One region of the Rhizobium sp. YTU87027 genome, then DNA from elsewhere that is predicted to be linked to it. Evidence: riboswitches for the same ligand, from Rfam matches in the RefSeq annotation. Region 1 holds a riboswitch; the other holds the start of a gene.
The links. Region 1 has a riboswitch for S-adenosylmethionine ahead of NBG89_RS00790 (O-succinylhomoserine sulfhydrylase). Riboswitches for the same ligand answer to the same signal wherever they lie in the genome.
Positions count from the first base shown of each region.

Region 2: another riboswitch for S-adenosylmethionine. It lies ahead of metA (homoserine O-acetyltransferase MetA); the one in region 1 lies ahead of NBG89_RS00790 (O-succinylhomoserine sulfhydrylase).

Region 1 covers NZ_CP098440.1:156,164-159,763, forward strand. Annotated here, with positions in the region: gene NBG89_RS00790 (O-succinylhomoserine sulfhydrylase) at 1-1,158, opposite strand, end outside; SAM riboswitch at 1,204-1,282, opposite strand; gene NBG89_RS00795 (2'-deoxycytidine 5'-triphosphate deaminase) at 1,355-2,449, shown strand; tRNA gene NBG89_RS00800 (tRNA-Gly) at 2,505-2,578, shown strand; gene NBG89_RS00805 (HD domain-containing protein) at 2,625-3,095, opposite strand; gene NBG89_RS00810 (hypothetical protein) at 3,131-3,472, opposite strand.
Region 2 covers NZ_CP098440.1:3,260,755-3,264,354, forward strand. Annotated here, with positions in the region: gene NBG89_RS16160 (ABC transporter ATP-binding protein/permease) at 1-1,236, opposite strand, end outside; SAM riboswitch at 1,387-1,464, shown strand; gene metA (homoserine O-acetyltransferase MetA) at 1,500-2,423, shown strand; gene NBG89_RS16170 (aldose epimerase family protein) at 2,558-3,580, shown strand.

The sequences.
Region 1 (3,600 bases):
GGCGAAGTCCTCGATCAGGTCGTCGGTGTCTTCGATGCCCGCGGAAAGACGAACGGTGCCGCCGGAGATACCGAGTTCAGCACGCGCCTCATCGCTGAGGTTTTTGTGCGTCGTCGTTGCCGGGTGCGTGATCAGGCTTTTGGCGTCGCCCAGATTGTTGGAGATCTTGACCACCTGCAGTGCATTCTGCAGCGCAAAGGCCGCTTCCTTGCCGCCCTTGAGCTCGATGGCGACAAGCGTCGAGCCGCCCTTCATCTGCTTGGTGACGATGTCGGCCTGCGGGTGGTCCTTGCGGCCGGGATAGATGACCTTGGCGACCTTCGGCTGATCGGCCAGGAAGTCGGCGATCTTCGACGCATTTTCAGTCTGCTGCTTGACGCGAAGGGGCAGCGTTTCGAGGCCCTTGAGCAACGTCCATGCGGTGAACGGCGACATCGCCGGGCCGGTGTGGCGGTAGTAGTCCTGCAGGTTTTCGTTGACCCATTCCCGGTCGGAGAGGATGACGCCGCCGAGGCTGCGGCCCTGGCCGTCGATGTGCTTGGTTGCCGAATAGACGACGATATGGGCACCGAGTTCGAGCGGCTTCTGGAAGATCGGGGTGGCGAAGACGTTGTCGACCACGACCTTGGCGCCGATCTGGTTGGCGAGCTTCGCAACGCCAGCGATATCGATCACCTCAAGCGTCGGATTGGTCGGGCTTTCCAGGAAGAACACCTTCGTATTCGGGCGGATCGCCTTTTCCCAGTTCTCAAGATAGCGACCATCGACCAGTGTGCACTCGATGCCGTATTTCGGCGCGAGCGTTTCCACGACCCAGCGGCACGAGCCGAAAAGTGCGCGGGCCGCAACGATGTGGTCGCCTGCCTTCAATTGGCAGAGGATTGCAGCGGTGACGGCTGCCATGCCCGAGGCCGTGGCGCGGGCTTCCTCCGCACCTTCGAGCGCACACATGCGCTTCTCGAACATGTCGTTGGTCGGGCTGCCGTAACGGGCGTAGATGTAGCCGTCCGTCTCGCCCTTGAAACGTGCTTCCGCCGCTTCCGCGCTTTCATAGACGAAGCCCTGCGTGAGGTAGATTGCTTCGGATGTCTCGCCATACTGCGAACGCAGCGAACCGCCGTGGACGAGTTGGGTTGCCGGGCGCCAGGTCTTGCTCATGAATCACCACTTTCAAACAACAAAAAAACCGGCCGCGAAAGCAGACCGGTTTTGCACCCGGTCCTTTTAGCCACTTGTTTAACGTGGCTGCAAGCCGACCGGCCAAATCACCACGGGATAAAGCTGCAATACTGCCGTTCTATGCTTGCGTCAATTCCTCGAGTTTGGTTTTGTCTCCGACAAATATGGATGGGGCATGATGGCTCGCGTAACAGGAATTTTGGCAGATCGTGCGATTGCCGGGCTTTTCGAGGCCGGGCGCCTCAGCTCGGAGCGCGATTTGGATCACGACCAGATCCAGCCGGCAAGCCTTGACCTCCGGCTCGGTGCCAAGGCTTTTCGCGTTCGCGCGAGCTTCATGCCCGGCCCTTCGCATCTCGTCTCCGACAAGCTCGATCGCCTGAGCCTTCACGTCGTCGATCTCTCCGAAGGTGCGGTGCTGGAGACCGGCTGCGTCTATATTGTTCCCTTGATGGAGCGCCTCGACCTGCCGGCCAATATGTCGGCCTCGGCCAATCCGAAAAGCTCGACGGGCCGCCTGGATATCTTCACGCGCGTCATCACCGATTATGCGCAGGAGTTCGACAAGATCCCGGCCGGCTATTCCGGCCCGCTTTACCTCGAAATCAGCCCGCGCACGTTCCCGATTGTCGTGCGCCGGGGCTCACGCCTGTCGCAGATCCGCTTCCGTGTCGGCCATTCCGTGCTCGGTGAGCCCGAACTGCTGGCGCTGCATGGCGCCGAGACGCTCGTCGCCAGCAAGCAGCCGAACGTATCGGGTGGCGGCATTGCCCTATCGATCGATCTTGCCGGCGACAAGGACGGCCTGATCGGCTACCGCGGCAAGCACCATACTGCCGTCGTCGATGTCGACAAGAAGGCGCAGCACGACATCTATGATTTCTGGGAACCGCTCTATAGCCGCGGGCGCAACGAACTGATCCTGGATCCGGACGAGTTTTACATACTCGTCTCCCGCGAAGCCGTTCATGTGCCGCCGCACTACGCAGCCGAGATGACCCCCTTCGATCCGCTGGTCGGCGAGTTCCGCGTGCACTATGCGGGCTTCTTCGACCCTGGCTTCGGGCACGCACCCGCCGGCGGCCGCGGCAGTCGCGCTGTGCTTGAGGTTCGCAGCCACGAGGTTCCCTTCATCCTCGAAGACGGCCAGATCGTCGGCCGACTCGTTTACGAGCACATGCAGGAGCACCCGGAAAGTCTCTACGGCTCCGGCCTCGGCTCGAACTATCAGGCACAGGGCCTGAAACTCTCGAAGCACTTCCGCCTGTAACAATGCCGCTGCCCGCTTGACAGCGGCGCGCATCTGTTGGAACTCTGCGTTTAACGCGGGTGTAGCTCAATGGTAGAGCAGCAGCTTCCCAAGCTGAATACGAGGGTTCGATTCCCTTCACCCGCTCCAGCACCCATCTGGTCGGGCAGAGCCGAAAGACTTGCATCGCCAGTGATCAGGCGGGATGTCCGTACATCTGCGCTACGATTTTCAGCCCTTTTTCATATTTGCCCGGGTCGGATCCAGCCTTCTCGGCCTGTGCGAGATTATCCTTGAGATCAGCGATTTTGACCGGTCGGGCAAGCGGGTTTCTCAAGGCCCGCATGACGAATTCGTCATCGTTCTCGTCGGGTCGCCTGGTCAGTGCATCGACAGCCTCGACGATTGTGGAACTGAAATCTTCTTTTCGTAATCGATCCAGAGTCCAACCGGATCCCTTTTCGACAACGTCATGTAGGTATGCGACAACGCGCTCGTCTCCACCCCCGACGGCATCAGCCACTCGTCTGCAATGCAGGAAATACGGTGCGCCGGTTTTGTCGGTCTGATCTGCGTGTGCCTTGAACGCGATCTTTGCCGCATGCAAAAGGTCTACGGCCGGTTGATCGTCATGTTCATTGATCCATTCTCGCTGACCTGTGGTCATATCTTCTTACCTCCGAGCGACTATCGGCCGGAGTGCTATTTTTCCGACCGATCCAGGAGAATTCGCGCCTCCTCAAAACGGCGCTTCCGATCGCCGTCGGCCTCATTCGGCGAATAGCACGTGCTCGCTACGCAAAACCGCACAAGATGATGCGGCTTGTCGGCCTTGTCGAACTCGCATTCGAACGTGTCTGTCATGTCGGTGGGCGCGGTGCCTTGTCGCGTGGAATAGGTCATCCTCACGCCCGGCGGCTTCAGTTCAGGAAAGGACTGAACGGTTCCGACCGCAAGCTTGTCCATCATGAAAAAGCCCTTGGCGACTGATTGACAGGTGGCTTCAAGATCCGTCGACTGCGCGAATGCGGCGGCAGGAAACATGAGAAGCACAGATAGAACTCGGCCGTTTCGCAAGTGCGTCGCCTCTGCCTGTTGATTGGGGAGGCCGACGGACCGGATCCTCCGCGCCATTAACGGTTGAAACATCCGAGAGTTCCTGTCGTTCCATT
Region 2 (3,600 bases), 700 kb from region 1:
CGCGCTTTCCTGCACACGAAAGCCGCCGCATTGATCAATATCTTCGCCGATCTTGGCGGCAATCCGGACATGGTCCAGCGTCAGGATTCCGGGAGGATTCCGTTCGTACTTGATCGTGCCCTTCAGATTGATCTCATCGCTCATGCTGGTGAGCGCCTGCCGGAAATCGGTGACGCGCATCAGCGTGGCGCGCCATTCGGCAATGGGGCCAAAGTTCGCGACATACCAGCGAAGGGCGGTATTGACTTGGTTGAAGGCGCCGACCGACACCATCAGCTGCCCGAACGTCAGTCCGCCGGAGAAGTAGGCGGGTGCAGCGACGATGATCGGGATAACCACGACAAGCCAGCCGTAGCCGGCCGATACCCAGGTGAGGTTGACGTTGGCCATCGCCACCCGCTTGATAACAGCAAGCACCGCACTGATGTCGGTATTGATACGCTGCTGCTCATTCTCCTCGCCGCGAGCCACAGTAATCGCCGGCATGTTCTCATTGGCGTGCATCAGCGCGAAGCGAAGTTCCGCTTCCTTCGAAAAACGGTCGGCATTGAGCTTCACCAGCTTGCGGCCAACCAGCTGACTGAGAATCGATGCGGACGCCGCATAGAAGATTGCCGCCCAAACCATATAGCCCGGAATGGAAAAGGAGCGCGTGCCGAAATGGAAGACAAAGCCGCTGGAGAGGTCCCATAACACGCCGATAAAGCTGATAAGCAGAATCGTCGCCTGTACCAGCCCGATCATCAGGCTGGTTGTGCTCTCGGCGAGATTGCGGGCATCTTCGTGCAGGCGCTGATCGGGATTGACGCCGATGAGGCCGCTGGCTGAAAGCCGAAGCGCACGCTTGCGTTGGAGCCATTGGTTGACCAGATCGCGCGTCAGGCCTTCGCGCATATAGAGCGCGGTCATCTGGTTTAGCCATGCCTGTACGACATTGAGCAGCAGCAGCATGCCTGCGATCAGGGCAAAGACCTTCAGCTGATGAAAGAAACCAGGCAGATCGCGCCGAGCGATGCTGTCGTAGAAGGGCGCATTCCACTGGTTAAGGATGACGGTCGCATAGGCAGTGGCGAGAATAATGGCGATCAGCGCGGTCGCGATCACCAAGACCCTTCCCCGCACGGGCGAATGCCAGAAGGCCGAGAACATGACCCTCAAGCGATAGCCCAGGCTCAGATCGTATCCTACTCTGTCCTGCCCTTGAATGCTTGGCCTGCCTTCGAGGTCATCTGCCATTACGCGTCCCTAGCCATCATTCTACTTCAATAAACATGGTGTTTCGCTGTGTCCACCAACAGATTCTAGCAGTCATTAACGCTGCGGTGACTTCATATCGCCCCGACCTTTCGTTTGAGCAATTGATTCGCGGATCGAGTGACGCTATTTAAGACGCTCCGTGGTGATTTGGCCGGCCGGCTTGCAGCCACGTTAAAGAAGTTGCTAAAGGGCCGCGTGCGGACCGATAGCAATGTATTCGTTGTTTTGATCGAGTGACCGCAATGCCCATCAAGATCCCCGATACCTTGCCTGCGTTTGAGACCCTGGTTCAGGAAGGCGTGCGCGTGATGACCGAGACGGTGGCTATCCGTCAGGACATCCGTCCGCTGCAGATCGGGCTGCTCAATCTCATGCCGAACAAGATCAAAACGGAATTGCAGATGGCCCGCCTGGTCGGCGCCTCTCCGCTGCAGGTCGAGCTTTCGCTCATCCGCGTCGGCAACCACAAAGCAAAAAACACCTCGGAGGACCATCTTCTCGCCTTCTACCAGACGTGGGAGGAAGTGAAGCACCGCAAATTCGATGGTTTCATCACGACAGGCGCGCCGATCGAGACGCTGCCTTACGAAGACGTGAACTATTGGGGCGAAATGCAGCAGATTTTCGACTGGACGGAAACCAACGTCCATTCGTCGATGAACGTCTGCTGGGGCGCGATGGCCGCGATCTATCACTTCCACGGTGTTCCCAAGTACGAACTCAAGGAGAAGGCCTTCGGTGTTTACCGGCACCGGAACCTGAAGCCGTCGTCGGTCTACCTGAACGGCTTCTCCGACAATTTCGAGGTCCCTGTTTCGCGCTGGACGGAGGTCCGCCGCAGCGACATCGAGAAATCGGGAAGCCTGGAGATCCTGATGGAATCCAGCGAAATGGGCGTCTGCCTTGTGCACGAACGTAAGGGCAAGAGGCTCTATATGTTCAATCACGTGGAATATGATTCAACGTCGCTTTCCGACGAATATTTCCGCGACGTGAACGCCGGCGTGCCGATCAAGATGCCGCACAACTACTTCCCGCACAACGATCCGTCGCTGACGCCGCAAAACCGCTGGCGCAGCCACGCACACCTGTTGTTCGGCAACTGGATCAACGAGATCTACCAGACCACACCCTACGATCTCAACGATATCGGCAAGAGCGACTGACACGAGCTGATGCAAGGCGGCTGGCGCAACGAATGCCGGGTCCGGCCGCGTTTCTTTTCGACGACACCGTTGCGGTTTGTGGCAAATGGGGGCAGGTTCCTTGCCTCAATCGAAGATATATCTGGATGGTCGCTATGGCGGAAATGTTGAAACGGCAAGTTTTTGGGCAGACCCAGTCGGGCGAGACCGTCTATCGCGTCGAGATCAAGGGTGGCGGGCTCACGGCCAAGATCATCACCTGGGGTGCCGTCATTCAGGATCTTCGCCTTGACGGTCACGATGCGCCGCTGCTGCTCGGCTTCGATGATTTTGACAGCTACCCCGCCCACTCCTCCTACTTTGGCGCGACGCCCGGGCGCTGCGCAAACCGCATCGGCGGCGGCAAGTTCGCGCTGGACGGCAAGAGTCATCAGCTCGATCTCAACGAGAAGGGCGTGACCCACCTTCATGGCGGCAAGGACAACATCGCCAAGCGGAACTGGACAATCGTCGAGCATGATCTCGACCGCGTCGTGCTGAAGATCGTCGATCCGGACGGTCGCGGCGGTTATCCCGGCAACTGCACCATCCAGGCAACTTACTGGGTGCATGGTGACGGCGAATTTTCTGTCATCTACGAATCGACGAGTGATCAGCCGACAATCGCCAACGTCTGCCAACATGCCTACTTCAACCTCGACGGCCGCGAAGATGCGCTCGGCCACGACATCATGATTGCAGCCGAGGGCTACCTCGTGACAAACGAGTTGCAGATCCCGACCGGAGAGGTGCGGCCCGTCGCCGGAACGGTCTTCGACTTCCGCGAAATGTCGCCCATGAAGCGGTTCGACGGCAGCGAACAGGCGCTCTACGATCACAATTTCTGCCTCTCCACCGAACGCACGGCCAAGCGATCCGTCGCGCTTGCCCGCAGCCTGAATTCAGGCGTTTCGCTGGAAGTCCGCACGACGGAGCCCGGCATACAGTTTTACGCCGGCTTCAAGCTCGACGTGCCTGTACCCGGCCTGGACGGACGCAAGTACGGTCCGTTCGCCGGCTTCTGCCTGGAAACGCAGGTTTGGCCGGATGCAATCAACCACGAGGGCTTCCCCAATGCGGTTCTGCGTCCGGGCGAAGTGCTGCGTCAGGAAACGGATTACATTTTCTCGAAGAGCTAACGCCTCCGTTCGGCTCGAAG